2 regions of the Shinella oryzae genome follow, and region 2 is predicted to be linked to the other one. Evidence: riboswitches for the same ligand, from Rfam matches in the RefSeq annotation. Region 2 holds a riboswitch; the other holds the start of a gene.
What was found. A riboswitch is a leader RNA that binds a small molecule or an ion and turns the genes downstream of it on or off. The one in region 2 is predicted to bind FMN.
Positions count from the first base shown of each region.

Region 1: it holds a riboswitch for FMN, as region 2 does, so the genes downstream of both, K6301_RS09520 (6,7-dimethyl-8-ribityllumazine synthase) here and ribB (3,4-dihydroxy-2-butanone-4-phosphate synthase) in region 2, are expected to answer to the same signal.

Region 1 covers NZ_CP081987.1:1,925,211-1,940,421, forward strand. Annotated here, with positions in the region: gene K6301_RS09480 (glutamine synthetase family protein) at 1-908, opposite strand, end outside; gene K6301_RS09485 (amino acid permease) at 979-2,499, opposite strand; gene K6301_RS09490 (N-formylglutamate amidohydrolase) at 2,632-3,390, opposite strand; gene K6301_RS09495 (MurR/RpiR family transcriptional regulator) at 3,582-4,463, shown strand; gene K6301_RS09500 (ABC transporter substrate-binding protein) at 4,564-5,667, shown strand; gene K6301_RS09505 (ABC transporter permease) at 5,751-6,644, shown strand; gene K6301_RS09510 (ABC transporter permease) at 6,641-7,423, shown strand; gene K6301_RS09515 (ABC transporter ATP-binding protein) at 7,433-8,494, shown strand; FMN riboswitch at 8,599-8,745, shown strand; gene K6301_RS09520 (6,7-dimethyl-8-ribityllumazine synthase) at 8,831-9,307, shown strand; gene K6301_RS09525 (ABC transporter substrate-binding protein) at 9,625-10,779, shown strand; gene K6301_RS09530 (L,D-transpeptidase) at 10,793-11,506, opposite strand; gene K6301_RS09535 (glycoside hydrolase family 25 protein) at 11,660-12,685, opposite strand; gene K6301_RS09540 (thiourocanate hydratase) at 12,891-14,552, opposite strand; gene K6301_RS09545 (thiohydantoin desulfurase) at 14,735-15,211, opposite strand, start outside.
Region 2 covers NZ_CP081988.1:493,640-508,850, reverse strand. Annotated here, with positions in the region: gene K6301_RS18495 (glucose-1-phosphate cytidylyltransferase) at 1-373, shown strand, start outside; gene K6301_RS18490 (PIG-L deacetylase family protein) at 370-1,023, shown strand; gene K6301_RS18485 (helix-turn-helix transcriptional regulator) at 1,091-1,891, shown strand; gene K6301_RS25030 (GumC family protein) at 1,918-4,101, shown strand; gene K6301_RS18475 (polysaccharide biosynthesis/export family protein) at 4,114-5,370, shown strand; gene K6301_RS18470 (glycosyltransferase family 2 protein) at 5,374-6,345, opposite strand; gene K6301_RS18465 (oligosaccharide flippase family protein) at 6,349-7,806, opposite strand; gene K6301_RS18460 (polysaccharide pyruvyl transferase family protein) at 7,937-9,175, opposite strand; gene K6301_RS18455 (glycosyltransferase family 4 protein) at 9,391-10,590, shown strand; gene K6301_RS18450 (glycoside hydrolase family 140 protein) at 10,620-11,954, shown strand; FMN riboswitch at 12,009-12,155, shown strand; gene ribB (3,4-dihydroxy-2-butanone-4-phosphate synthase) at 12,241-12,876, shown strand; gene K6301_RS18440 (LLM class flavin-dependent oxidoreductase) at 13,065-14,471, shown strand; gene K6301_RS18435 (ABC transporter ATP-binding protein) at 14,597-15,211, shown strand, end outside.

The sequences.
Region 1 (15,211 bases), on a different replicon from region 2:
ATCTCGCTGGCATGGGCGAGCAGGCCCGCCACATAGTTCCGCATGAGATCGGACATGCCGTATTTGGCTTGGCTATCGAAGAACTTCGCCTCCTTGCCGTCGAGGCTCCAGAGCGACTGGTGGATGTGCGAGGAAGAGCCGGCGGCGGTGTAGTTCCACTTGGCCAGGAACGTCACGGACTTGCCGCGCTGCCAGGCGATTTCTTTCGTGGCGTTCTTGATGATCGAATGCCGGTCGGCCATCGTAAGCGCCTCGGCATAGCGCACGTTGATCTCCTCCTGACCGGCCGAGGCCTCGCCCTTGGAGTTCTCCACCGGAATGCCCGCACCGTGCAGGCCGTTGCGCAACGCGCGCATCACATCCTCTTCCTTGGTGGTCTGGAAGATGTGGTAGTCCTCGTTGTAGCCCGAGGCGAGACGCAGGTCCCGGTAGCCGCTCTCGCGGGCATCGTCGAAGGACTGGTCGAACAGGAAGAATTCGAGCTCGCTTGCCATGAAGGCCTTGAGGCCCATCGCCTCCAGGCGCTTCACCTGCTTCTTGAGGATGGCACGCGGCGAATGCGGCACCTCTTCATGGGTGTGGTGGTCGAGCACGTCGCACAGCACCATCGCCGTGCCTTCCAGCCAGGGCAGCTTGCGCAGCGTCGCAAGGTCCGGCTTCATCGTATAGTCGCCGTAGCCCGCCTCCCAGCTGGTGGATTTGTAGCCCGAGACGGTTTCCATCTCCATGTCGGTCGCCAGCAGGTAGTTGCAGCTGTGCGTCTCCTCGTAGGCGCTGTCGACAAAGTACTGCGCGTGGAACCGCTTGCCCATCAGGCGCCCCTGCATGTCGACAAGGCAGGCGAGCACGGTGTCGATACGGCCGTCGGCCACATCCTTCTTGAGATCATCGAAAGTGTAGGTCGTCATGGGGCGGTCCGATCGTTTGAATGAATGACGGCCCCGCCCCGCAGGGAGGGGCCGTCGTTGAAGAAAAGGCTCAGGCTTTCAGCGCAGCCGCCTCGGCGGCGGCGGCCTTCTTGCCGTGCTCCATCGCAAATTCCTCTTCCGGCGACAGGATCAACCGATGGCGGCCGACGAGCGCGAAATAAGCGATGGCGACGGCGAACCAGACGGCGACCCAGACCACGCCCTTGGAGAAGTTCGGGTCCTGAACCTGGTAGAGCAGCGTGACGACCGCGATGATGATCGTCAGCACCGCGCCGGGAATGCCGAGCGGCGAGCGGAACGGCCGCTCGATGTTCGGCAGCTTCTTGCGCAGCAGGATGAAGGAGATCGCCTGCATGATGTAGGAGAACATCGCGCCGAAGACCGCCATGTTCAGCAGCACGCTGCCGATGATGCTGCCGCCCGTTTCCGCACCCAGCGAGAACCAGATGACGAGCATGACGGCGAGGCCGACGATGGCACCCGTCAGCATGGCGACATGCGGGGTCCTGAACTTGGAATGCGTGAGCGAGAGCACGGTCGGGAAGTAGCCGGCACGCGAGAGCGAGTAGACCTGGCGACCCTGCGCATAGAGGATCGTGTGGAAGCTCGCGATCAGGCCGGTCAACGCAACGAGGCCGAGGATGACCACGCCGCTGTCGCCGTAGATCGACTTGAAGCCGTCCAGCAGCGGCTCGAGCGAGGTGCTGAGCTGGAAGGCGCCGACGCCCGGAAGCGACGGGTTGAGCAGCACGATCATGAAGGCCGAGATCATCAGCGTGATGATGCCGAGGATGATGCCCTTCGGCATGTCACGCTTCGGATCGACCGATTCCTCCGCCGCCAGCGGCAGCTGCTCGATGGCGAGGAACAGCCAGACCGCGAAGGGCAGCGTGGCAAGCACGCCCGAGAAGCCGAAGGGGAACCAGTCGCCGCCACCTTCCGGCAGTTCGACGGCAGCGCCATCGGGGCCGACGCCGATGTTCAGGGCCCATCGGGAGAAGTCCATGTTCGGGATGGCGCTGATCCAGAAGAACACCAGAACAGCCAGCGAGATCAAGGTGATGATCAGCGTTACCTTGAACGAGAGTTCAAGCCCGAAAATGTTGAGGCCGAGGAAGATCGCGTAGAACAGGATCCACAACAACGGCGAGTAGACCGGGTCGAGCCCGAGGATCGAATTCACATAGGCGGTAATGAACGTCACTATGACGGCGGGCGTCAGCACGTATTCCACGTTTTCGCAAAGCCCGGTGAGAAAGCCGCCCCACGGGCCCATCGCGGTGCGCGCGAAGGAGTAGGCGGCGCCGGTGTGCGGCAGCGCCGGGCTCATCTCGGCGATCGAAAAGGTCAGGCCCAGATACATGATCGCGATGATGATGCCGGCGACGAGCATGCCGCCCCAGCCGCCGGTCGCAAAGCCGAAATTCCAGCCTGAAAAGTGCCCGGAGACCACGGCGCCCACGCCGAGGGCCCAGAGCGACCATACGCCTGCATAGCGCGAAAGCCCGCGCTTCTCGAAGTAAGAGGCATCAGCGCGCTTGTAGCTGACCCCCGTCTGTGAATTTTCCATGTCCCTTCTCTCCTGTTTCCGCCGGCCGCTGCAGGCAGTGCAGAGGCTCCCGGTGTGCATTCGGCGAGATCCGGGGGATTCCCGCTCCGCCGCATTCTCCGCGGACATGCCGCTCCCCAGGTCATTTTTTTGTTATGCGGCGGGCAGGCTTTGTTTGAGCAGTCCCGCAAGGTAATCGGCCACGACCTTCTGGCCGGCTACATCCTGAATGAGGTCGTTGCGGACCTCGATCATCACGTTGGGCAGGCCCTTGGACAGGCCGTGCTCGCGAAGCGTATGCGTCACGCCGTCCTCGGGGCCGTAAGGCTCGTTGCGGCGGATGGTATAGGGGCCGTCCGTGCCTGCGGCCGCCAGCATGGCGTCGGCAAGGCGCGCATCGACGTCGTGCAGGATGCCGATCTCGACATCGCGCGTCTTGCCGAAATAGACCGGCGTGAAACTGTGCATCGTCACGATGACGGGCGGCCTGCCCTCTGCGATCCGCGCCTCCACGAGGCCGCGCAGCCGGTCGCGGAAGGGAATGTAGAGCGCCCGTGTGCGGGCATCGCGCGCCGCCTGGTCGAGGCCGGCATTGCCCGGCACATCGAAGACCTCGCTCTTGGCCGGCATGGCGGCCGGCGATTCCGGCGGGCGATTGCAATCGTAGACGAGGCGGGAAAACCGCTGGAACAGCAGCGTGGCGTCGAGTTGCTCCGCCATCAGCCGCGACACCGCGAGCGCGCCCGGATCCCAGGCGATGTGGCTGGCGAGCGCCTCGGCGGAAAGGCCGAGCGTGCCGAGCGAGGCCGGCAGCTGGCGCGATGCGTGCTCGCACACCAGGATCACCGGGCCCTGCGCAACAGCATTCTCCAGGGCGACAGGATCGCCCTCCTCTCCAGTCAGAATTCCCATAGCCTGATCCCCTCGACCGGCTTTTCTCATTATTGAAAAGAATTCTTCACCAAACAGCCGCTGTCAACCGCCGCGTGAAAAAATCTCTTCAAAAAAACATTTGACTCGCATTGTGACAGGGCGTTTTATCGTTGAAACCCTGGCGAAGACCGGGGCTGCAGGGGAAAAATTTGACACTCAATCAAGCATCTATGACGGTGTCGGATGTGATCTCTGCCCACTTCGATGCGCTGACGCGCGCCGAACGGCAGCTCGCCACATCATTGCTCGACAACTACCCGGTCTCCGGGCTGGGCAGCATCACCACGGTGGCGGACAATGCCGGCGTCTCGACGCCCACCGTCGCCCGCATGGTCCAGAAGCTGGGCTTCCGCGGCTTCCCGGATTTCCAGGCACGTCTGCACCACGAGCTGGAGGCAACGCTCTCCAACCCGATCACCAAGCATGACCGCTGGGCCGCCAATGCGCCCGGCACGCATATCCTCAACCGCTTCGCCGATGCGATCATGAACAACATGCGCCAGACGCTCTCGCAGGTGGAGACCGCCGACTTCGACAGCGCCAGCGCCCTTCTGGCCGACCGCCAGCGCAGCATCTACATCATCGGCGGGCGCATCACGAAGGCGCTGGCCGATTATCTCTTCACGCATCTTCAGGTCATCCGCCCGAACGTCACGCAGATCGCCGCCAACCCCGCGTCCTGGCCGCACTACGTTCTGAACATGAAGGCCGGCGACGTGCTGGTGATCTTCGATATCCGCCGTTACGAGCAGGAGATGGAGACGCTCGGCCGCGTGGCACGCGAGCGCGGCGTCGAGATCGTGCTCTTCACCGACCAATGGGCCTCGCCCGTGGCCAAGGCCGCCGCGAAGATGTTCCGCGTGCATATCGAGGCGCCCTCGGCCTGGGATTCCTCCGTCGTGACGCTCTTCATCGTCGAGGCGCTGATCGAGGCCGTCCAGAGTTCGGGCTGGGAGGAAACCAGCGACCGAATGAAGACGCTGGAGGGCCTGTTCGAGGCCAGCCGGCTTTTTCGCAAGCCGCGGCCGGAGCTCCCGGACAAACCACGATAAACAAAAGAAAAAAGCGATACGGAACTGTCACATAAGGTTCACGCGCCACCAGTATCAGCTTCGCCGAAGTTGACTGACACACAAAAGGAGAACACCCGTGATGTCATCTACGAAACGTCTGCTCTCGCTCTCCACAGCGCTCGCGATCGCCCTTCCCTCGCTCGCCCTTGCCGAGCCGAGCGCCGAGCTCATCGAAGCCGCCAAGAAGGAAGGCATGCTGACCACCATCGCCCTGCCGCACGACTGGTGCGGTTACGGTGACGTCATCGCCTCCTTCAAGGCGAAGTATCCGGAAATCCAGGTCAACGAACTGAACCCGGATGCCGGTTCGGCCGACGAAGTCGAAGCCATCAAGGCCAACAAGGACAACAAGGGCCCGCAGTCGCCCGACGTGATCGACGTCGGTCTCGCCTTCGGCCCGCAGGCCAAGGCCGAAGGCCTGCTGCAGCCCTACAAGGTCTCGACCTGGGACGAAATCCCCGACACGATCAAGGACGCCGAAGGCTACTGGTACGGCGACTATTACGGCGTGATGTCGTTCCTCGTGAACAAGGACCTCGTCGCCAACACGCCGAAGGACTGGGCCGACCTCCTGAAGCCGGAATATGCCGGCCAGGTCGCGCTTGCAGGGCCGCCCCTCACGTCGAACCAGGCGATCCTCGGCGTTCTCGCAGCCGGCCTCGGCAAGGGCGCGAAGTCCGGCAAGGAAGCAGGCGAGGCTGGCCTTGCCTTCTTCGCTGAACTGAACAAGGCCGGCAATTTTGTCCCGACCGTCGGCAAGGCCGGTACGCTCGCTCAGGGCTCCACCCCGATCATCATCGCGTGGGACTACAACGCGCTCGGCTGGGCCAAGACACTCAACGGCAACCCGCCGACCGAGGTCGTCGTTCCCGCATCCGGCGTTCTCGCCGGCGTCTACGTTCAGGGCATTTCGGCCTATGCGCCGCACCCGAACGCTGCCAAGCTGTGGATGGAGCACCTCTATTCCGACGAAGGTCAGCTCGGCTGGCTGAAGGGTTACTGCCATCCGGCACGCTTCAACGCCATGGTCAAGGCCGGCAAGGTTCCGCAGGACCTGATCGACGCCCTGCCGCCGGCGGCCTCGTACGAAAAGGCCTACTTCCCGACGCTGGAGGAAGTCGACGCGAACAAGGCGGCGGTGACCGGCGGCTGGGATGCCACGGTCGGCGCGAACGTGCAGTGACGTGACCTGGTGGCATCGCCGCGCCGGCAAGGTCCGGGGCGGCGATGCCACGCCCGCAAGACAACCTCGACAAGGCGATCCTGATGTCTTCAGACCCTGCCGCCATCGCGCAACCGGCCAGCCATAGGCCCCTCCGCCTGCCGTTTCATTGGCTGGGCGCGGCACCTTTCGCGATCTTCGTCCTTCTGTTCCTGATCTTGCCGACGATGCACATCGTCATCGGGGCTTTCCAGAAGGTGGATGGCAGCGTCACGCTCGAAAATATCCGCGGGCTTTTCACCCCGTCGATCCTTTCGTCCTTCTGGGTGTCGATCAAGATCAGCCTCGCCTCGGCATCGCTCGGCGGCCTGATCGGTTTCGCCGTCGCTCATGGCGTGGTTCTCGGCGGGCTCCCGAAACGCATCCGCGGCCCGCTGATGACATTCTCCGGCGTGGCCTCGAATTTTGCCGGCGTCCCCCTGGCCTTCGCCTTCCTGGCGACACTCGGACCCGTCGGCATCCTGACGGTCTTCCTCAAGACACAGATCGGTGTGGACCTGCGCCTGCTGGGTTTCAACCTCATCTCCTTCTGGGGCCTGACGGTAACCTATCTCTTCTTCCAGATTCCGCTGATGATTCTCATCATCACGCCCGCTCTCGACGGGCTGAGACGCGAGTGGCGCGAAGCGGCGGACATCCTGGGAGCTTCCGGCACGCAATACTGGCGCTACGTCGCCTTCCCCATCCTGCTGCCTTCTCTTCTCGGCGCCTTCGCACTGCTGTTCGCGAATGCCTTCGGCGCCGTTGCCACCGCCATGGCGCTCACCGGCTCGTCGCTCAACATCGCGCCGATCCTGCTCTTCGCCCAGATCCGCGGCGATGTGCTCGGCAACCCGCATCTCGGCTATGCCCTCGCCTTCGGCATGATCGTCGTGACCGGTGTCGCCAACGCCATCTACATCTGGCTTCGCGCCCGCAGTGAAAGGTGGCTGAAATGAAAAGGTTCTGGGCCTGGGGCGCCCTCATCTTCGGGCTGCTCTATTTCCTTCTCCCGCTGGTCGGCATGACCAATTTTTCGCTCAAGATGCGGCGCGGCTCCTATTCGTTCGATGCCTATGCCGTCGTCCTCAGCGATCCGCGTTTCCAGGAAACCTTCACCTACTCGGTGGTGATGGCGCTGTTCACCATCGCCTTCGGCGTGCTGCTCGTCGTGCCGACGGCCTACTGGATCCGCCTGAAGCTTCCGGGCCTGCGCCCCTATGTTGAATTCGTCACGCTCCTGCCGCTGGTCATCCCGGCCATCGTCATCGTCTTCGGCTATATCAGGCTCTACAACACCTCGAGCTGGCTGCCGCTGACAGGCAGCGCGACCGGCACGAACATCCTCCTGATGTTCGGCTATGCGACGCTGGCCCTGCCCTACATGTACCGTTCCGTCGACACCGGCCTGCGCGCCATCGACATCGCAACGCTGACGGAGGCCGCCCAGAGCCTCGGCGCCGGCTGGACGACGATCCTCGCCAAGATCATCCTGCCCAATGTGCTGGTCGCGGTTCTCTCGGGCGCCTTCCTGACCTTCGCCATCGTCATCGGCGAGTTCACCATGGCGGCTCTTCTGAACCGCCCGGCGTTCGGACCCTACATGCAGCTGCTCGGCGCCAACCGGGCCTACGAGCCGGCGGCTCTTGCCGTGATCGCCTTCGGCATCACCTGGGGCTGCCTCGGCCTGATCCAGCTTGTCTCCCGTTTCCAGAAGGGCGCGCAAAGCGCCGCCTAAGGACCCCTTATGAGCTTCCTGACCCTCACCAGCCTTCAGAAATCGTTCGGCCCCGTCCAGGTCGTCAAGGATTTCAACATGTCCATCGAGAAGGGCGAGTTCATCTCGTTCCTCGGTCCGTCCGGCTGCGGCAAGACCACGGTGCTGCGCATGATCGCCGGTTTCGAGACGCCCTCCGGCGGCACCATCACCATCAACGGCAAGAGCCAGGCGAACCTGCGCCCCAACCAGCGCAACATCGGCATGGTCTTCCAGGCCTATGCGCTCTTCCCAAACATGAACGTCGCCGAAAACGTCGCCTTCGGCCTCAAGGTCGCCGGTCGTCCCAAGGCGGAGATCGACCAGCGCGTCAAGGAGATGCTCGGCCTCATCAAGCTCGACCACCTCGCCGACCGCTACCCCTACCAGATGTCGGGCGGCCAGCAGCAGCGCGTGGCGCTCGCCCGCGCGCTCGCGCCGAAGCCGCAGGTCCTGCTGCTCGACGAGCCGCTGTCGGCCCTCGACGCCAAGATCCGCGTGTCGCTGCGCGAAGAGATCCGCATGATCCAGCAGCAGCTCGGCATCACCACCGTCTTCGTTACGCACGACCAGGAAGAGGCGCTGTCGATCTCAGACCGCATCGTGGTCATGAATGCCGGCCGCGCAGACCAGATCGGCGCGCCCGCCGATATCTACAACCGCCCCGCCACGCGCTTCGTCGCCAACTTCGTCGGCACGCTGAACCTCATCGAGGCGAAGGTCGTCGATCCCGCCGCCAACCGCGTGTCGATCGGCGACCAGGGCGTCACCCTGCGCGAGCCGCTCGGCGACGTGAAGGCGGATGACACGATCTCGCTGGCGCTGCGTCCCGAGGCCGGGTCGATCGCGCCGGGTGCTAAGGGCGATACCGCGCTGTCCGGCGAGGTGGTCTCCACCAACTTCCTGGGCTCGGTCATCCGAACCCGCATGAAGGTCGGCGAAAGCATCATCTCCTTCGACATGTTCAACAGCCCGGGCCTCGTGCCCCCGGTGGTGGGCGAGACGGTCACGCTGCGTTTCGTGGCGAGCGACCTGCTCATCATCCGCGACTAGCCGTTCATTCCAGCCTTCCAGCGAAGGTTGGAAAATTCTGTCGTGAAAGTCGCTCTTTGCGTCGCCCGCGGATTTGATCCGCGGGCGTTTGCCCGTTATGGTCCTGATGTTCTCAGGGCGGGGTGAAACTCCCCACCGGCGGTATCCGGAGCAATCCGGGAGCCCGCGAGCGCCTTCCGCGAATGGGAGGGTCAGCAGATCCGGTGCGATGCCGGAGCCGACGGTCACAGTCCGGATGAAAGAGGGCAAGCAGGACCACCGCCGCGCTGGCGGAGAGCTTGCATGTTCGCCCAAGGGGACCGTTGAAAAATGGCTCAACCCTTGAAAGGCCTAGACATGAATGCGAATGCCACCCCCTCCTCCCGTATCGCCGTCATCCGCGCCCGCTGGCACGCCGGCATCGTCGATCAGGCGGTCGATTCTTTCGTCGCCGAATGGAAAGCGCTTGGCGGCCGCGCCGAGGATGTCGACGTGATCGACGTGCCGGGCGCGCTTGAAATTCCGCTCCATGCCCAGCTGCTCGCCCGCACCGGCAAATATGCCGCCATTCTCGGCGTCGCGCTCGTCGTCGACGGCGGCATCTACCGCCACGATTTCGTCGCCGGCACCGTGGTGGATGCCATCGTGCGCGTCGGCCTCGATACCAATGTGCCGGTTCTCTCTGCCGTGCTGACGCCGCACAACTTCCAGGAATCGGAAGCGCATATCGCCTTCTTCCGCGACCATTTCGTCATCAAGGGCAAGGAAGCCGCCAACGCCGCGCGCCAGATCATCGACGCCCGCGCGCAGGCCGCTCTCGCCGCCGTCGCTTGAATCGATGCCTCAACGAGCGGAATCGTCCTGCCAGCGCATGGCGATAACGCGTTGAAATGACAAGAGCAGACCCGGCGCCGGCCGGGTTTGCTATGGTCCCAGCATGGCGCGCTGCCGTGCCGGACGATCCCGCCCGCATGCCCGATGCACCGCACAAGTCCCAATGTTGGGGGTGCGCGATTTACGGATAAATCACCTCTCCCGGCTTACCATGCGCACGACCGCCTGTTGCGCGGGCTCATTTCCGGCGGCCACCGGCATGCCCGTCCTTCCGGCCCGTGGCAACGAGGCCGACTTAACGGCAGGGGAACAGCGCGATGTCGAAACGGTTCAGCAAACATGACGCGATGGAGGCCGGCGCGCTGACGGACACCTTCATGCGCCTCAAGCGCGGTTCGATCACCCGCCGCCATTTCCTGGGAGTAACCGGCCTCGGCCTCGCCGCCGCCGTTCTCGCCCGCCAGGCGGGGTTCTCATCGGCCGCCCATGCGAGCGACGATCTTGGATCGAGCATGTCGATCGCGACATGGCCGAACTATCACGACCCGGCGACGTTCGAGGCCTTCACCGCTGCCACGGGCGTCGCGGTAGAGGTGAACATCTTCGGTTCGAACGAGGAGATGCTGGAGGCGCTGCGGGCCGACAGCGCCCGATGGGACCTGTTCGTGCCGACCAACTACACGATCTCCACCTATGCCCGCCTCGGGCTGATCGAACCGATCGACCTGTCCCGCCTGCCGAATTTCGATGCAGGCACCCAAAATGCCCGCTTCACCAGCCAGGGTACCGCCGAGGGCAAGGTCTTTGCGCTGCCGAAGAACTGGGGCACGACCGGCATCGCCTACAACACGGACAAGGTGAAGGTCACGAGCTGGAAGGAGTTTTTCGCGGCCGCCATGGACGAGGCGGACGGCCGCGCGATCGTGCACGACTACCAGCTCACCGCCATCGGCAACGCCCTCGTCTCGCTCGGCTTCTCCTTCAACTCGGTGAAGCCCGAGGAGCTTGCCAAGGCGGGGGAACTGTTGCTTGAGGTCAAGCCGCATCTCTATGCCGTCACCAGCGACTATCAGCCCGCCATGCGCGGCACCGATGCCTGGATGACCATGTGCTGGACCAATGACGGCGCGCAGCTCAGTCGCGACGTGCCCGAGATCGCCTTCACCCTCGGTTCTGATGGTGGGGAGATCTGGTCGGATTTCTACGCCATTCCGAAGAATGCGCCCAACAAGCCAGCCGGCTACGCGCTGTTGAACTTCCTGATGGACCCGCAGAAGGCGGTGCGCGAACATATCGCCAATGGCACGCCGGCCACCGACAGCCGCGTCGTCGCCCTGCTGCCGGCCGAAATCACCGGCAACAGGATCGTCTATCCCGACGAGGCCGCGCTCACGCCGCTCGAATTCGGCGCCGCCGTCACGCTCACGGATCCGGCCCGCGCCGAGATTATGGCGCGGTTCAAGGCGGCCTGAGCCGCAGGCGGCCTCAGACCGAGCCCAGCGGCCCCTGATGCACGACGATGCGCGCGTGATAGGGCACGCGCTTGTAGAGATCGATCACGTCCTGATTGACGAGCCGCACGCAGCCCGACGAGGTCGCCTTGCCGATCGATTTCCATTCCGGCGAGCCGTGCAGGCGGTAGAGCGTGTCCTTCCCGTCCTGGAAGATATAGAGCGCCCGCGCGCCGAGCGGGTTCTTGATGCCGGGATCCATGCCGCCATTCTCGACCGAATATCGGGCAAGGCTCGGCGTGCGCGCGATCATGTCGGCCGGCACCTTCCAGCGCGGCCAGGGCTGGCGCCAGTGGATGATGCCCTCGCCCTCCCAGGCAAAGCCGTCGCGGCCGATACCGACACCGTAACGCATCGCCGTACCGCCGGGCTCGACCAGGTAGAGGAAGCGGCCGGGCGTATCCACCACGACGGTGCCCGGTGCTTCGCCGGTCGGATCCTTCACGCGCTGGCGATAGTATTTCGGGTCGATCTCCTTGTAGGGGATCGCGGGAATGAGATGTCCGCCATCCTCGACGGCCGCATAGCGCGCGGCAAGCTCCTCGTCCGTCGCCGGGACGATCGGGTAGCTGACCTTCTGCGGAACGGGCACATTCTTCACGCCGCCTTGTGTGGTTGCGCACCCCGCCAGCGTCGCTGCAGCCCCCATGAGGAAGGCCCTGCGCGACAAGACACCGATCTCAGACATTTCTGGAAACAACTCCTGCAAATCCCGTATGGATGCAGGATCGCTAGCCAACGGCGATGCCGGCGGCAAGCGATTGGAAGATCACATCTTCGGGATGCACAGCGTTACCGTCGCGGCCGTTGCCGTCACGACACGGCAGCGGCCGCAAAACGGTCAGGTCGACTGGCCGGCAAGCCAGTTGTGCCAGTCGTTCTCACTGCCGACGAAGACGTTGAGATCGATCTTGCCGCTCACGCCGTGCGACAGGCCCGAGCCGGAATACTGCCAGAACAGCCAGCGGCGGTTCGGGTAACGCACCGACGGATGGGCGGCGACCGAGCGCAGCCAGAACGGATATTCCTTCAGCTCGCCCGACAGGTTGTCGGCGTAGAAGTCCGGTGCGGTATAGATGATCGGCCGCTTGCCGTAATGGCGCTCCAGCCGCTCGGCGAAGACACGGATCTTCTCGACATACTGCGCACGCGTCAGGCGGCGCTTGCACTTCGATTCACCGTTGTATTCGGCGTCGATGACGGGCGGCAGCGCGTCCGGGTCCTTCGGCACGTTGCGGATGAACCAGTCCGCCTGCTCGCTGGCCACGCGGCACCAGTAGAAGAAGTGATAGGCGCCGCGGCGGATGCCCGCCTCCTTGGCGGCGCGCCAGTTGTGACGGAACATCGGGTCGGTGTGGTCGCCGCCGTCGGTGGCCTTGATGAAGGCGAAGTTGGCGCCCTGCGTGCGCAGCTTCACCCAGTCGATATCGCCCTGCCAGCGCGAAACGTCGACACCGTGGACCTGGTAGTGCTTGGGCGCGCGCTTGCCGAAATTGATCGGCTTGGCATCGCGGAACTGCTGGCTGTAGATGCGTGAGCGCTTGCCGAGCTTCCCGATGGACGGCATCTCGGCCGTTACCGCGCCCTCTTCGGGACGCGCGGTAGGACGCACCGCCTTCTCGGCAACGGCTTCGAAGGCATGGGTTTCAGGCACCGGCCCGGCCCAGGCGAGCATTTCGCTCGCACCTTCGGCCTTCACCTTGCCCTGGCCGACCGCCACTTCCGGCACCGGCCCGGTCGCCTTGACCGAACTCGTCGTCTCGCGCGACGGCTTGATGGACAGGACCGTTTCGGGACCTGCGCTCGACGCGCAGCCCGCCAGGGTAACACAGCCAAGGAGGGCCGCCGTAAGGATCGAAAGACGCATAGGCACTCGCACGCAAAACTAACCGGAGCCCGCCCTCTCGCTGCAGGGACGGAATTACTAACGGAAGATTACCGCGAAATGTTAAATGCAACGTTTACAGCTGACTGAGACATTTCAGTCACTTAAGGCGAAATGCCTCGCGTTTTCTGACAATTGTTATTAATCTCTCGAAACAGCCTGACGCCGGGCGATCAGGCATGCCACATCATCCCGGCGCGATATGGCCGATGCCCTTCCGCTTGATCTCGTCGAACGACTCGTCATAGCCCGCATCCGCATAGCGGATCACGCCGAGCGAGGTGTCGTTGGTCAGGGCATGTTCGAGGCGTTCAGCCCCGCCGTTCGTTCCGTCCGCCACCAGCGTCACGCCGCAGCTCGTCATGTAGCCGGCATAGCCGCCACCGCCGGAATGCACGACGACGAGATCGGCCATGGACGAGCAGAGCAGCATGGCGTCGAGCAGCGGCCAGTCGGCGATGGCGTCGGAACCGTCCTTCATACGCTCCGTCATGATGTTGGGATGCGCCATGGCGCCGGCATCGAGATGATCGCGCGAAAAGGCGATCGGCCCCTTCAACTCGCCCGCGGCGACCAGCGTGTTGACCGCCAAGGCCAGAGCGGTGCGCTCGCCGTGCCCCAGCCAGGCAATGCGCGCCGGCAGGCCTTCGAAGGGGATATTCTCGCGCGCAAGGCGGATCCAGTTGGTGACGATGGAATTGTCGGGGAACATCTCCAGCACGAGATCGTCGATGCGGGCGATGTCGCTCTCTTCGCCCGAGAGCGCCATCCAGCGGAACGGACCTATGGCGCGCGCAAAGAGCGGACGCAGATAGGCTTCCGTGAAGATCGGGATGTCGAAGGCATCGGCCACACCACCGTCCCGCGCCTGCGTGCGGATGAGGTTGCCGTTGTCGAAGACCTCCGAGCCTCTTTTCTGGAACTCCAGCATGGCCGAGACATGCTCGACGATCGAAGCGCGGCTTGCCGCCATCAGCTGCCCCTGCCCGTCGTCGCGCAGGCCCTTCACCTGGTCGAGGCTCATGCCCTTCGGCACATAGCCGTAGACGAGGTCGTGCGCGGAGGTCTGGTCGGTGACGATGTCGGGCACGATGCCGCGCCGTGCGATCTCGGGGTAAACCTCCGCCGCATTGCCGACGAGGCCGATGGAGGTGGCGCGCTTTTCCTTCACCGCCGCATCGATCATGGCGAGCGCCGTATCGAGATCCGGCGCGACATGTTCGAGGTAGCCGACCGCCTTGCGCGCTGCCGCCCGTGCCGGGTCGATATCGACGCAGAGGATGGCCGCCCCGGCCATGCGGCCGGCAAGCGGCTGCGCGCCGCCCATGCCGCCAAGCCCGGCCGTCAGGATGAAGCGGCCGGCGAGACTGCCGCCGAAGCGCTTTTCGGCAATGCGCATGAAGATTTCATAGGTGCCCTGGATGACGCCCTGGCTGCCGATATACTGCCAGGCGCCGGCCGTCAGCCCGCCCCAGCAGATCAGCCCCTTGCGCTGGAGCTCGTAGAACACCTCCGCCTTCGCCCATTGCCCGACGATGTTGCAGTTCGCCATGATGACGAGCGGCGCCTTGGCATGGGTCTTGAGCAGCCCGACCGGCTTGCCGGACTGGATGACCAGCGTCTGGTCCTCCTCCATCTCGCTCAGCGCCTTGACGATGGCCCTGTGCGCCGCCCAGTTGCGCGCCGCCTTGCCGAGCGCGGCGTAGACGATGAGATTGTCCGGGTCCTCACCCACCGACAGCACGTTTTCGAGCAGCCGCAGCAACCCCTCCTGCCGCCAGCCCTTGGCGCGCAGCACGGGGCCGCTTGGGATGGGGTAATTCGGGTGGCGTGGGTTGGGCTTCGGCATGGGTGTCTCCTGTCGTATCGTGGGGTGCGGCCCCTCATCCGCCTGCCGGCACCTTCTCCCCGCAAGCTGGGAGAAGGGAGTTGCCGCGCCGGTTCCTCAAATTCAGGCGTCGCGTATGGCACGTTCCCTCTCCCCGCTTGCGGGGAGAGGGTTAGGGTGAGGGGCAACCGCACCTTCTTCTCTCAAACCACCGTCTCCAGCGCATACCGCGCCAGCTCGATCCCCATCGCCTTCTCCACCGAGGGATAGACCGTGGGATCCAGCACGCTTGACGCAAGCGGGATGATCGACTTGGGCACATGCAGCACGAAGACCGACATGCCGACTTCGAGCTGCCCGACGCTCAGCGGCTCGCCTTCGGGCGACAGCGTGGTGATGACGTCGGGGAAGGTCGCAAGCCGTGTCCCGTCGGCGGATTCCACCGCCATGTATTCGTTCATCACATGCAGCACGGACGCCGTGTCGCCCTTGCCGAGCGTCACCGTGCCGATGTCGAAGGCCTCCTTCGTGTAGACCACGGATTTGTCGGTGATCGTGCCCTCGGTCAGGATGGCGCCGCCCGTCGTCTTCACGATGGCGTCGATGATCGCCGCCCCGCCCCGGCCTTCCGCCGCCAGGATCGCCTCGCCGAGTTTCAACGCCAGCGAGATGCCGCCGAG
Region 2 (15,211 bases):
CAAGATTGCCTGCTTCCTCGCGGTACGGCCGCCGCTCACCTACCATCTTGCCGATATCGATGAGGCGGGCCAGGTGCGGGAATTCCGTTCGTCCGACCGGTCGGAGATCTGGATCAACGGCGGCTATTTCCTGATGCGTCAGGAGATCTTCGACTACATGCGCGAAGGTGAGGAACTGGTTCTCGAACCCTTCGAGCGGCTGATCCGGGACGACATGCTGATGGCGTACAAGCACGAGGGCTTCTGGCGCTCGATGGACACGCTGCGCGACTGGCAGATGCTGGAGGAAATGGTGGAGCGCGGCGAGATGCCGTGGGTGCGTCAGACGGAAGGGGAGCGTGTTTCCCGGCTGCGCAAGGTCGGTCGATCATGAAAATGCTGCCTCTCGCCTCCGCCGGGCACCGGCTACGAGTCCTCTGCCTCGGCGCGCATGCCGACGATATCGAGATCGGAGCCGGCGGCACGATCCTCGGCCTGATCGCTGCCGGCGTGGATCTGGAGGTCTTTTGGTGCGTGATGAGTGCAACGCCGGAGCGAGCGACCGAAACGCGGCTGGCCGCGGCCGCCTTCCTCGAGGGCGCGGCCTCGGCGACGGTAGAGGTCTGCGGCTTCGAGGACAGCTATTTTCCAAGCCAGAGCCGCGAGATCAAGACATTCATGCTGTCCTTGCGCGACAGGGTGGATCCGGACGTCATTTTCACCCACAGCCGCCATGACGCACATCAAGATCATCGAGAGCTAAATAAGTTAACAATGAATATATTCAGGGACCATTTCGTCTTAGAATATGAGATCCCGAAATGGGACGGGGATATCACGCAGCGTAACGCCTACGTGCCTCTCCAGCCCGGCGTGATCGATCGCAAGATCGATCTGCTCATGGCGCATTTCGCGACGCAGCGGTCCAAGGACTGGTTCGACGCGGACGTCTTTCGGGGTTTGGCCCGCATGCGCGGGATGGAGTGCAGATCGCCCTCGCTTTTCGCGGAGGCTTTCACAATACGCAAGATGGCCCTGGCATAGGACCGGCAACACATTCGAACGCAGGCCCGGACTCGTAATTCTGACCAGGAAATTAGTGAGGGGTACCATGGCGAGAAGTGACAGAGCGGATTTCGACGACCAGGCGATCGATATTTTCCGGGCAAGGAACGCGGTCGGCAGCGATCAGGAGACGGAAATCAGGGTGCCGGTCGATCGGCGGCCTCAGCAATATGCCGCAAGCGACTATGTCGCGATCTTCGACAAGCGCAATCTCGATCGGGAATGTCTGGCAAACAGCCTGCATTCTCACCGTATCGGCATTAATATCTTCACCTTTTCAGGGCTGGCCTCCTGGCAGCAGAGCAAGGCAAATCTCGGCACCCTTCGTGCCAGCCTCGTCAATATCGGCAGCAAGAGTGTTTCGGATCCCGGCCTGAGGGATGAGATCACGCAGCTTCTGACGACACTGGAACCGGTGCCGGTCGTGGTGCTGTCGGACAACCAGACGCTTGAGCATGTGCTTGATGTCATCGATCTCGGGGTGCACGGCTTCATCCCGAGTTCGGTCGATATCGATGTCTGCATCGAGGCGATCGGGCTCGCCATTGCCGGCGGGCAGTTCGTGCCGGCCAGCAGCATATTGGCGATGCGCGGCCTGCTCGGCAGCTATCCGCAGAAATTCTGCAGCCGGGATGCCTTCACCGTGCGACAGGCGGCCATCGCCGAAGCGTTGCGGCGGGGCAAGGCCAACAAGATGATCGCCCGCGAACTCAATCTGTGTGAAAGCACGGTCAAGGTTCATATCCGCAACATCATGAAGAAGCTCGGTGCGACCAATCGCACGGAGGTTGCCTGCAAGTTCGGCGAGATCATGTCGGACGATGCCTATCAGAACAGCCGGATGTAACCGGTTCCTATAACGGGAATAAAGCCATGATCTGGTCGATGAAGCCGGCCGACCCGGAGGAGCTTGTCCTTCCCCGGGTCCTGACAGTTGTTGTCGAACGGCGGCGGGCGATCCTCGCCTGCCTTGCCGGCGGTGTAGCCCTTGCGGCGGTCGGTTATCTCGACCAGCCGTCGCGCTACGGCGCCGAGGCGGTGCTGGCGCTCGATATGCGCAAGTTCCAGGCCTTGCCGACGGAATCGGTCGTTTCGCCGCTGCCGCAGGAAAGTCCGGTGCTGCGCACCGAGGTCGACATCATCAGTTCCCGCTCCATGGCCGAGCGGGTTCTGGCGCTTCTGCAGGCGCAAGGCATCGATGCCGCCAAGGGTTTCGGCCTCACGAAGGAGAACGCAACCGGCCAGCCGGCCTCCGGCCGCGTGAACCGTGTTGCGTCCGACCGGCGCGCCCTTCTCGACAGCCTCATGTCCGGAGTGCGCGTCACCAATGACGGTCGCTCCTATACGATCTATGTCGCATTTACCGGCACGGAGCCGGAGTTCACGGCTGCGGTGGCCAATGCCTATGCCGAAGCCTACATCAACTACCAGGTCGACGTGCAGACGACGGCGACACGGCGGGTCAGCGACTGGCTCGGTACGCGCCTTGTCAGCCTGCGCAGCGAGCTGGAGCGCTCCGAGCATGCGGCGACCATATTCCGTGAAAAATCCGGCGTCGCAAAGTCGAACGGCACGACGCTGCTTGCCCAGCAGATCGCTGGGTTGAACAACGAGCTAGCCCGGCTGAGGGCCCAGCTCGCTGGCTCGCTCGCGCGTCTTGCGACGGCGGTCGACATCTCGGATGGAAAAGCGGGCCTTGCTCTTCCCGAAGTGTTGAATTCGGCCGCGATCCAGCAGTTGCGCAGCGAGGAAGCGCGCCTCAAGCGCCAGCTTTCCGCCATCAACGAAAGCGGTGCAATCAAGAATCCCCAAATTCAGGAACTTACCTCGCAGCTGGAGACGATCCAGAAGCAGATCGACGCGGAGGTGGCCCAGATCGTCGACAGCCTGCGAACGGAAATCGAGGTTACGCGACGCCAGCAGACCGGGCTGGAGGCGAGCCTGAAGCAGCTTCAGGCCGAGATGTCGCGCGCCAACGATGCCCTCGTGCAGGCCGACCAGCTCGATCGTGAGGCCAGCGCCAACCGCGCGATCTACGAAAGCTATCTGACGCGCTACAAGCAGACGATCGAACAGGATGGCATCGCGATGGCCGAGGCGCGCATCATCTCGCGCGCGGTGCCGTCTTCATCGCCATCAAGCCCGAGCGCGTCCGCCTGGCTCCTGGGCGGGTTGGTTTTCGGCCTCTCCGGCGGCGCGCTTGCAGCCCTTCTTCTCGAGCTGCGCGCCGGATACCTGCGCCGCGCCGATCCGGAGGAGGGCGGTGCCGGCATTCCGGTCCTCGGGCGTCTTCCTGAATTGTCCCCGTTGCAGCGTGCCGGCATCGGCGATCTCGTTCGCCATGCCCGCGAACCGTTCGCCCATGCCGTCGCCGACATCCAGAGCTGTCTGCGTCTTTCCGCCCGGCCCGGGAAAACGCCGGTGATCGCAGTGACATCGGGTGGCGGCGGCGAGGGCAAGACACTCGTCGCTTCCTGTCTTGCCCGTTCGCTTGCCGCAACGGGCCTGCGCACGCTGTTGCTCGATGCCAACCTCACCGCACCCGGTGTTGCCGCCGAGTTCGGTGCGCGACCGGTGCGCACCGTCGATACGATCGGTCCGCGCGAGGAGGTCGAGATCGAAGACTTCGTTCGTCACGATGGTCCCTCGGGGATCGACCTGATCTGCGCGGGCACGTCGAACGGTCCCGCCGAGCATATTCTCGGGCACGGCGGCTTTGCCCGCCTCCTGACCACGCTGAGAAGTGTCTATGACGTCGTGGTGATCGACTCCACGGCGGTATCGAATGGTTCCGGCGCGTTGCTGGTTTCCGCGCTCGCCGACCGGACGATCCTCGTCGTTCCCGAGGGCGCCGACCGCATCGAAACCGACCGCGCCATCCGCAAATTCGGCACCGCCGGCCTTACAATTGATGGCCTCGTCGTCAACGGGGCATGCCGCGCCACACTGGAGCGCAGCAATGTCGTTTCCTTTGCCAACGATCATGCCGCTTCGGCTGCCGACGGCCGCAAGCGCATGGAAATGCCCGTCGACTTGCCCTCGATCGTCGGTATGTGAGGTCTGGACGCCATGGCACATCTCCACGCTACGCCACGTGATGACCAACGTTCTCGGTGGCACGCCCTTTTTCTGAAGGCATGCGCCTGCATCCTGCTCCTTGCCGGCTCGGTTGCTCCGGCGAACGCGCAGGGACAGGAGTACAGGGTGGCGAGCGGCGACGTGCTGCGCATCACCGTCTATGGTGATCCCGGGCTGAGCGGATCCTTCCCCATCGGGGCTGACGGAACGATCGGTTATCCGCTGCTTGGCAACGTCGCCGTGAGTGGTAGGCCCGTCGAAGAGGTACGCCAGGCCATCGATGCGGGACTGAAGGAGCATATCGCCAATCTGTCGGTTTCGGTCGTCGTGGAGACCTACGCGCCGGTGTTCGTCGTGGGCGAAGTCCAGAGGCCCGGCCGCTATGAATTCCGTCCCGGCATGATCGCGCTGGAGCTCTTCGCGCTCGGTGGCGGGCAGAAGGAAGTGCTGGCGCAGGGCGACAATGCCGGCGTGCGGCTCGCCGGCCTGCGCCAGGACTATGTCGATCTCGGCGCGCAGCTTCTCGGCCAGGACGTGAAGCGCGTCCGGCTCGAGGCGGAACTGAACGGCCAGCCGTTCACCTATCGTCCGAGCGAGGAAATCGGCACGCCGGATCCGCGGATCGTCGATCAGATCGTGGAAGCCGAGCGCACGCTGTTCGAGCTGCGCCGCACGACGCTGGACGCCGAGCTGAAGAGCCTGGAGCAGCAGCGCGCCGGCTATGTCGACGAGATCGATACGCTGGAAAAGAGCGGCAAGCTGCGCAATGGCGAACTCACCTTGCTGGACGAGGACGTGAAGCTCGCGCAAAGCATGGTGGCGCGGGGTCTTACCTCGAAGACGCAGCTGCGGGACAAACAACGGGAAATTTCCGCCACCAACCGCGATGTGCTGGAATTCGGCTCCTTTCTCGCCCGCGCACGGCAGAACCTGACCGTGATCGAAAGCCGCCTCGGCTCGTTGCGAGAACAGCGCCGGGGCGAAGTCGCAGCGGAGTTGCGTGACCTGAACATCGATATCCTGCGCCTGCGCCGCAAGATGGCCTACAGCCTGCAGGCGATGGCCGAGGCCGGCATCGCCATCGAACGAAAAGGCGGCGCGCGCCAGACGGCTTTCCGCTTCTCCGCCGTGCGGCTAGTCGATGGCAAGTACCGCGAAGTGCCGGTCGGCCAGACCGATCCGGTGCGGGCGGGTGATATTCTGCGGGTGAGCCTCGCCCTTGATACGGGCGATGTGGCGGAACGCTGAGGTCTATCGCTGGATCCTGGCGAGCAGGGAGCGCATGCGCGGCAGTGTGTCAGGTCGATGAAGCAGGTAGCCCAAAGGCGGCAGCACGGCGGTCGCCGGTGCCATGCGGAAGGCGAGGATCAGCAGCTTCCACGCTTCCCCGTTTCCCCTGAGCGCATGTGACACCGCCGACCAGTAGGCGCGTTCGGCGATACCGCGCCGGGCGCGACGGCGCAGCGTCTCCGCTCCGTCGAGCCATCGCCCTTCATGGTAGAAGAAGCTCTCGGCGGCATCGGCCGTGTGGCGGATGTGCAGGGTCTGGTGCGCCCAAAGCTCGGTCGAGCGGTTGGCATCATGCGAACGGATGCCTGCCTGGACGCAATCCAGCTCGGCCACGGTTCCATACAGCGCAAGCCGCAGCCAGAGTTCGTAGTCGTCGCTGTGCGGCAGTGCGGTCCGGTAGTGGCCTGCACGCTTCTGGACGCTGGTGCGCACGACGATGGACGGTCCAGGTATCTGAAAGACGCCGAGGCGGCAGAAGCGCTCGATGAAGGCTCGGCCGGTCATCAGCCTGAGTGGCGGATCGGCGGGCTGTGGTTCGATCTCCGGGATGGGTTCGTCGCCCCTTATCGCCACGTCGCGGCCGTAGCAGAAGGCGATGCCGCAATCCCGTTCCATGACCGCGGTCGCGCGGCGCAGTGCACCCGGGACCAGAAAATCATCCGCGAAGAGCAGGAGGAAGTAATCGGCGCGCGCCCAGTCGATCCCCGCGTTGAAGGAGGCATGAGGGCCGAGGTTCTCCGGCCGCAGAAGCAGCTCGACCCGCGAATCCGCGGCGGCGAGGCGTCTGGCGACGTCGGCGCTGTCGTCCGCGGAGGCATTGTCGACGATCAGGACGCGGATCTCGGCCATGTCCTGCGAAAGCACGCTGTTCACGCAGGCCTCGAGATAGCGGCCGTAATTGTAGTTGGGGATGACGACGTCGACGCTCGCCATGGTTCATGCTCCTGATGCCACGAGAAATCGTCGCAGCCGGCGGGCACGGTCGCGGCCGGCATTCAGCAGAACCTGGAGTTCGATAAGAAACGGATGGCGCGTGGCAAGCAGCCCTGCCAGCCATCCACCGCCGGCAAGAAGGATTGCACCGGCAAAGACGAGAAGCCCTGCCTCCTGATGTCCGGGCATCGCCAGGAGCGCGACAGGCCCCACCAGCGAAAATCCGGTGACGATGGCGCTTGGCATCAGCGCCGCCGCAAGGCCGGACAGGGAAAAGCGGACGTGGCGATGCACGAAGGCGAGCGCGACCACCATCTGGAGCGGCAGCGAGACGAATTGGCTCAATGCCATGGCCATCACGCCATGGAGGCTGGCGGTGCAAAGGATGCCGGCGGCAAGGCAGCGCGAGACCAGGCTTGCCAGGAAGGCGTCCCTGTTGCGGCCGAGCGCGAGCAGAAGCGGTCCTGTCACGATGACCGGCAGCCAGAAGACCGCCGCGAGCGCCAGCAAGCGAACGACGGGCACGGCCTCGGTCCATTGTGGCCCAAGCACGATACCGACGATCGAGGGGGCGAGGAGGGAAATCAGCAACACGCCCGGCCAGTAGAGGACGGACAGGTAGGCCAGCACGCCGAGATAGGTCTTCTCGATGTCGTGACCGTCACGCACGCGGCTTGCCAGCGCGGGAAAGGCCATGCTGTAGAAGGCCGACATGATGATCCGGTCTGGGATGCCGCAGAGGGTATTCGAGCGATTGTAGAGCGCGACCGAGGTCATGGAGGCGATGCGTCCCAGGATCAACTGCGGCACGGTTTCGTGCAGGCGTTCCACCACGAGCGCTGCGCCCTTGAACAGGCCGAAGCTGAGCACTTCACGCCAGCGCGCAAGGCCCGGGCGGAAGATCGCGGCTGCGGGAAAGGGTGAGCAGGTCACGGCGAGGATTGCCAGTATCAACGATCCCGAGAGCATACCCCATGCGAAGGCTATGGGGCCGAAGCCAAGGGCGGCTAGCACGATCGTGAACAGTGCCGCGGTCAGCGAAACCGCCGTGCGGATGCAGGCGAGCACACCGAAGCCCATCTCGCGTCGGAGGAGCGCGATAACGGGCTGGGCGAGCGCCTCGATGACGCCCGCCACCGCTGCCAGCGACAGGAAGAAGGAGAGATCCGGCGCGGCATAGAAGCGGGTGATAAGGCCGGAGAGGGCGACGAGGGCCGCGGCGATCATCACGCTGACTGCGACCTGAAGTGTCAGCGCGGTTCGCAGCGTTTCGACGTCCACCGTGCCGCGCTGGATGAGGAATTCGGACGTGACGAATTCGCGCGCGGAGAAGGCGACGACGGCGATAGCCAGGCCCGTCACGGCCTCGCCGATCTCGCCGGGCGTCAGGATGCGGGCCATGATCACCAGCACGGTAAAATTGATCAGGAGCGCGAAATACTGCTCCAGCGATGCCATCATATACGCGCGTCGGACCATGCGGCTCACACTTTCGGGAAATGGCTGGAGGTCTGCGGTGTCTGGATCACGAGGTTCATTCCGATGGTTGCAAGCAGGATAGGCGCACGCGCGACGATGCCCACTTGTCCATTCAGCGTAGGGCATCCTGTACAAGTGGTAGGGTCTTGCCGTGCCGACCGATCAGCACTTGTGCGAGAAGCAGATTCTGCTGACGCACGAGTTCGGCACGAATTGCCGTGTTGTGCCGGGCGATGACGTTTCCGGCGGCGGTGAGGTCGTCCAGAACCATGTCCACCTGTCGCAGCACCAGCTCCACGTCGAAGCGCTCGATATGCTGGCAGAATTCGGCGCGGTCGAATGCGGCCATCAGCTCGTCATTCTTCTCCGCATATCCAAGCGACAGGGCAGGGCGATTGAGCTTGAGGGCGCAGAGCAAATTGTGAAAGCGCGAAACGATGGCGACATCGACCTTCAAGACCTCATCCATGACCGCTTGCAGCGAGGACGTACGGGCCACCGAAAGCCGCCCGCGGCTGCCGGTTTCCGGAAGGGCGGCAAGGATATCGTCGAGCGCCTTTTCATCCGATGTGTCGCCCATGAAGAGGCGTATGTAGTGGCCGTCATCCAGGAGCCGGCGTGCGACCTCCGCGATCTTCTCGACATAGGTGGCGTAGATGGCCTCCGCGTCGGCATGATTACGCTCCCATCCGCGATATCGCATGACGCCGATGCCGATCGTTGCAGGCTTCTGCCGGTCACGCAGGGCGTCGGATTGCGCCGGCGCCTGCAGCCCGAAGGCAAGATCGGGAAAGCGATGGTCGGGCGCGGTGTCGATGCCCAGGCCCCGGACGTAGCGCAGGGAAAAGTCATCGCGGTAAGAGCGATAGGTGGCCATGCGCGCGGCCGATGTGAGGAACCAGCGACTGAGCGCGCCGCGGATCGGGCCGGCACCGATGCTGACGAAGGCGATGCGGGCGCCGCGCAGCCTGGCGGCAAGGCACCACCAGTAAACGATGAACGGCCAGCCGAAAGGCGACTCCTGGAAGTCATCAAGGATACCCGTCCCGGGGATCACCATCACATCGACATCGCCCATTATGCGCAGGATCGAGGCAAGGCTGACGAGCCGGCTGAAATTGCGCCCCAGCCCACTTTCGAGCCAGCGCCGCGTTCGTGAGACAGAGGCCCTGCGGGCGCGCAGGCCGATCACGTCAAGTCTGAACCGTTCGCGGATCGCTGCCGGATTGGAGCAGACGCATAACAGGTTCGCATCGGGAAGCGCTCCGCGCAGAAAGCCGAGCATCGCCTCAAGCGAGCCGTCATTTCCCGAGTTTCCGGACCCGAATTGCCCAAGCAAGGCGATTTTCATGGAGCGTCCGCCGCTGTCGAGTATGCGTTGAAAGGACAGTCAAGCGGCCGCACTATCGCGCCGTGATGCAGTGCGGAAAACGCCGATATTCGGAGACAGGACCTGCGCCGAAAGAGGTAGAAAGCAGGCCATCTCCTGCCAAGAGCCGCCCGCGGCCTCCAACGCCCAGCTTCTCCCATGACCCATCCGGCTTACAAAAGAAGCAGAGGGCCGCCATGAAGATCGCCTATTTCGTCCTGCCGCATCTCGGCGGCACCTACACCGTGTTCAGAAACCTGCGTGCGGGTCTCGCCCCGCACGGGATCGAGCTTTGCTGGCTCGGCCTCGCGCCGGCGGGCCAAGGGCTTGCTTCAGGACTGGAGCAGGAAGCGGCATTCGGCACGCTCGTGGAGGTACCGTCCCAGGTGGACGACAGGGCCGCCGCGCGCCTATTGGAGAGGGCGATCCTTGCGGGCGGGTTTGACGGCGTGGTGGTCAATGTGCTCAGCGACCGCATACAGACCAATATCGTGCGCTATCTTCCCGCCGATCTCATTCGCCTGATGGTCGTACACAACATCACGCCGGGAACCTATGCGGCGGCCGAGGCGATCCGGCCTCATGTGCATGCGACGGTCTGCGTGTCGCAGCGCTGCCGCGATGATCTTGTGAAGCGCCATCACTTCCCCGCCGGGCGCACCAGCGTCATCGCCAACGCCGTTGCGCTGGATGCTTTCCCCGAAACCGGACGGTCGCCACGACCGAGCGGGCAGGGACTTCGCCTTCTTTTTCTCGGACGGATCGAGGACGCCTCCAAAGGTGTGTTCTGGCTGCCCGACATCCTGGCGCGGCTGCCGGCATCATCGACCCTGACCATCGCCGGCGACGGCCCCGATCTCAAACGATTGAAGGCTGCGATGCCGGAACGGGCGCCGCGGATCGTTTATGCCGGAGCCGTTGCGACGCAAGCCGTGCCCGCGCTGCTGGCGCGCCATGATATCTTCCTCATGCCATCGCGCTACGAAGGATTGCCGATGGCGCTGGTGGAGGCCATGGCGGCGGGATGCGTGCCGGTCGCCTCGCGGCTTCGCGGCGTTACCGACATGATCGTGGAGCATGGCCGTGACGGGCTGCTTTTCCCGGTCGGCCATACCGCCAGTGCTGCCGAGACCGTTCGCACTCTCGACACGGATCGTGCGCAGCTTTGTAGCCTCTCGGTCGCTGCGCGTCGCAAGGTCGAAGGCGCTTTCACGGTGGAGCACATGGCGGCCGGCTACGCCACGATATTGCGCGGGATCGCGGCAGACCCGCCATCAATCGCCGCACCCCTTTCGATCGACGGTTGGTCGATACCGCGCGGGCTGCGTGCCGGCCTGCGCACCTTTCTGCCGCGGCCGCTGAAGAACTGGCTGCGGGGTGTCCGGGAGCGGCTTTGAGCCATGGTATCCAACAAGGAACAGGGAAGATGCGGACCATTGGTTTTACCCTACTGATCGGCCTCATGTTGCTGGCCGGTCGCGTCATGCCAGCCGGTGCCGAGGCGCGCTTTCCCCTGCGCATCGCCGCTTTAGGCACATATCTGGAGGATGCGGCCGGAAAGCCGTTCCTCATCACAGGCGATGCGGCCTGGTCGCTGATCGCCGATCTTCCGCCCGAGGATGCCGATCTCTACATTGCCGATCGAAAGGCGCGAGGGTTCAACACCATCCTGGTCTCGCTGATCGAGCATGAATTCGCGCGCAACGCGCCGAATAACGCAGCCGGCGTCGCGCCTTTCCTGGCGCCGGGTGACTTCGCGCGACCGAATGATCGCTATTTCGCCGATGCCGAGCACGTCCTTGATGCCGCGCTTCGGGCCGGCATGCTGGTGCTGCTGGCACCGGCCTATACCGGTGCGAACGGTGGGCCACAGGGCTGGTATGCGGAGATGGCGGCGGCGGGGCCGGAGACCTTGCGTGCTTACGGGCGCTATATCGGCAAGCGCTATGCCCGCTATCCCAACATCATCTGGGTGCAGGGCGGTGACTACGATCCACCGGACCGTGCGCTGGTCGATGCATTGGCGCTGGGCATCGAGGAGGGGGCGCCGGGCGCGATGCAGACCGTCCACGGCAATCGCGACAGCGCGACGGCCGCCTATTGGCCCGATGCGAAATGGCTGTCCATCGATACGGTCTACACCTACGAGGATGTCGCGGCCGCCGTGCAGGCACGCTATCGGGCCGGGCCGCACCGGCCGTTCTTCATGATCGAGTCGCGCTATGAAGGAGAGCATGGGGTCAAGGCGGCCGAAATCCGCAAGATCGCCTATGGTGCGCTTCTGTCGGGTGCGAGCGGCCAGGTTTTCGGCAACAACCCCGTCTGGCATTTCAGCGGCCCCGCTCTCTACGACACGCCGGAGGGATGGCGGCAGGCACTCGATAGCGAAGGGGCAAAGAGCATCGGCCATCTGGCGGGCCTGTTCGAGCGCTTCGACTGGTGGAAACTGAAACCGGACGACGGGCGGTTCGTGCGTCATATCGAAGGCATACCGTCCGCCAATGCCATATTCGCCGTCGCAGGCGATGGAACCTTTGCCGCCGCCTACGTCCAGGGCGTCGCCGCGCTCGATCTCGACCCTGCGGTCCTGGCGGCCGCGACCGACGCCGTCGAATGGTACGATCCCGCGACCGGTGCACTCGCCGCCACGGAGCCTGAAGCCGACCTGCGACGACTGGTGGTGCCGACATCCTCGAGAGCATCCAGCGCCACGGACTGGCTGGTCGTTCTGCGGGCGGCGGGTGGCCTGCGGGACAATTAGATCGGTGATACCTAACGCCGCTCTTGCATTTTCCTATCAAAATTCCTTATCTAGAGATGTTCTCAGGGCGGGGTGAAATTCCCCACCGGCGGTATCGGGCGAGAGCCCGGAGCCCGCGAGCGCCTTTCGCGAATGAAGGGGTCAGCAGATCCGGTGCGATGCCGGAGCCGACGGTTAAAGTCCGGATGGAAGAGGGCATGTCTGCAAAACCGCTCGTCTGCGCGGATGCAGGCCTGTTCGCCCAAGGGATGAATCGCCGCTACGGCAACCCTTGAAAGGCAATGAAATGGCACTGTCGAAAATTGAAGACGCAATCGCGGCCTTGGCACGTGGTGGCATGATCGTGGTCGTCGACGACGAAAACCGTGAAAACGAGGGTGACATCATCGTCGCCTCGGAGGCGGTGACGCCCGAGATCATCGCGTTCATGATGAAACACGCCCGCGGCCTCATCTGCGTGGCGATGGAGGGCGAGCGTCTCGATGCGCTCGACATTCCGCTGATGGTTCCCCAGAACACGGAGTATCTCCAGACCGCCTTCACCGTCTCCGTCGATTATCTTTCCGGCACGACGACGGGTATTTCGGCGGCTGATCGGGCGATAACCGTCAAGGCGCTGATGGATCCCGCCGCACGGCCGCAGGATTTTGCACGACCGGGCCACATATTCCCGCTGCGCGCTCATCCGCGCGGCGTGCGCGGCCGACCGGGCCACACGGAAGCCGCCGTCGATCTCGCGCGTCTCGCTGGCAAGGTGCCGTCGGGTGTGATCTGCGAGGTCGCCAACGACGACGGCACCATGGCGCGCCTGCCGGAGCTGATCGCCTTCGCAGAACAGCATCAACTGCCGCTCATCAGCGTCGAGGATCTGATCGGCTTCATCGAGGCACGCCAATCCGACGCGTCCGCGAACGCGGCTTGATCGGGTCTCTGCTAAGTCAACGACGAAGGGCTTTGAACGCAGGGTATCGGCTTGGTGAAAGGCCGGCACCCTGGGCCTGAAGCGCAGCGGAAATTTGTTTCAAGATAAATTCTATAAAAAATATAGAATGCCTGTCCGGCATCGTTTTGGGATCATAATGTCTCGTCCAGCCAAACGGACGAGACTTCATGAGCAAGACGATACGATTCAATGCCTTCGAGATGAATTGCGTGGGGCACCAATCCCCCGGCCTATGGCGTCATCCGCGCGACCGCTCCTGGGAATACAAGGATCTCGACTATTGGACGGATCTCGCGAAGCTCCTTGAAACCGGGTTCTTCGAATCCGTGTTTATCGCCGACGTCGTAGGCTATTATGATGTCTACAAGGGCAATTTGGACAATGCCCTGCTCCAGGGCGTGCAGATCCCCGTCAATGATCCGCTGCAATTGGCCAATCCCATCGCCCAGGCGACCAAGCATCTCGGGATCGGCATTACCGCATCGACCTCCTTCGAACACCCTTACACGTTCGCGCGGCGCCTCTCGACGGCAGACCACCACACGAAGGGTCGTGTCGGCTGGAACATCGTGACCTCCTACCTCGAGAGCGGTGCAAAGAATGTCGGACAAGGCGGGCTTCGCTCCCATGACAACCGCTATGATGTGGCGACCGAGTATGTCGAGGTGCTCTACAAGCTCCTCGAGGGCAGCTGGGAAGAGGGCGCTGTTGTCAGGGACAAGGAGCGCGGCATCTTCGCCGACCCCACGAAGATTCACGAGATCGGCCACAAGGGCAGATATTTCGAGGTCCCCGGGTATCATCTGAGCGAACCGTCGCCACAGCGCACGCCGGTTCTTTTCCAGGCCGGCGCATCGGGCGCGGGCAAGCAGTTCGCGGCAGGCCATGCGGAATGCGTCTTCATTTCGACACCGCTCAAGGATGCGACGCGGGCCTATGTGTCCGATATCCGACAGCGCGCCGCCGCGCAGGGCCGCGACCCGAAGAAGGTGCTGATCTATGCGATGGCGACGATCATCGTCGACGAAACCGATGCGAAAGCGCGGGCGAAATACGAAGAATACGCGAGGTATGCCTCGTATGACGGTGCGCTGGTGCTGATGTCCGGATGGACGGGCATCGATTTCGGTCACTACAAGCCCGCCGACACGGTCAAGAAGGTCAAGACGAACGCCATCATCTCGGCCGTCGAGCACCTGTCGGAAGGCGACAAGGTCTGGACGATCGAGGAACTAGCGAAGTGGGGCGGCATCGGCGGTCTCGGGCCGTTGTTTGTAGGGTCCGCCGCGACGGTTGCCGACCTGTTGCAGGAATGGGTGGAAGAGACCGATATCGACGGTTTCAACCTGGCCTATGCCCTCGCACACGAGACCTTTGCCGATGTGATCGGTTATCTCGTACCGGAGCTCCAGAAGCGCGGTGTCTACGCCACCGGTTACCGGGACGGCACGCTTCGCGAAAAGCTTTTCGGCGATGGCCCGTACCTTCCGGAAAGCCACCCCGCCCATCGCTTCCGCGATATCGAGCGGGTGAAGCGCGAGGAGGCGGATGCCGCCGCCGGCGAGGCTGCATGACGCCGATCTAGTTTTACGCGCGGCCGTAGCCGCCAACCCTTCCCAGCATACGGACCGGACGCCCCGTCACCGATCGGGCGAGCGCGGGCCTGTGTGCGTCAGGACGCAATGAGGAGCATGATACGATGACCACTTCAGCTGGTCCCGCCCTGGAAGTCAGAAACGTCTCGCTCTCCTTCAAGGGCGTCAAGGCGATTTCGGACCTGTCCTTTCAGGTCGAGCGCCGTGAAATCTGCGCTCTGATCGGTCCGAATGGCGCTGGAAAGAGCTCTCTGCTGAACATTCTGAACGGCGTCTATATACCGGATTCCGGCGAGATCGTGTTTGAGGGCGAACACTTCCGGCGCATGCAGCCGCTCGAGGCCGCGCGGCGCGGAATCGGCCGGGGTTTCCAGAACAATGCGCTGTTTTCCGGCATGAGCGTGCTGGACAATGTCATTGCCGGCCTGTCGCGCAAGTCCCGCGTGACGCTGGTCGAGGAGGCGTTCCGGCTGCCGCGTGCGCTCTCGCAGGAGAAGGCGTTTCGCGCGCGGGCTCTGGATGTGCTGAAGCTGTTCGACCTTGAGAAACATGCCGAAACTGTCGTCGGCACTTTGCCCTATGGCGTTCAGAAGAAGGTGGAGATCGCCCGCGCCATCGTCGCAAAGCCTCGCCTGCTTCTGCTGGACGAGCCGCTGGCCGGAATGAACGCCGCTGAAAAGCAGGAGATCGCGGCCGTCATCGCGCGGCTCAACAGGGAG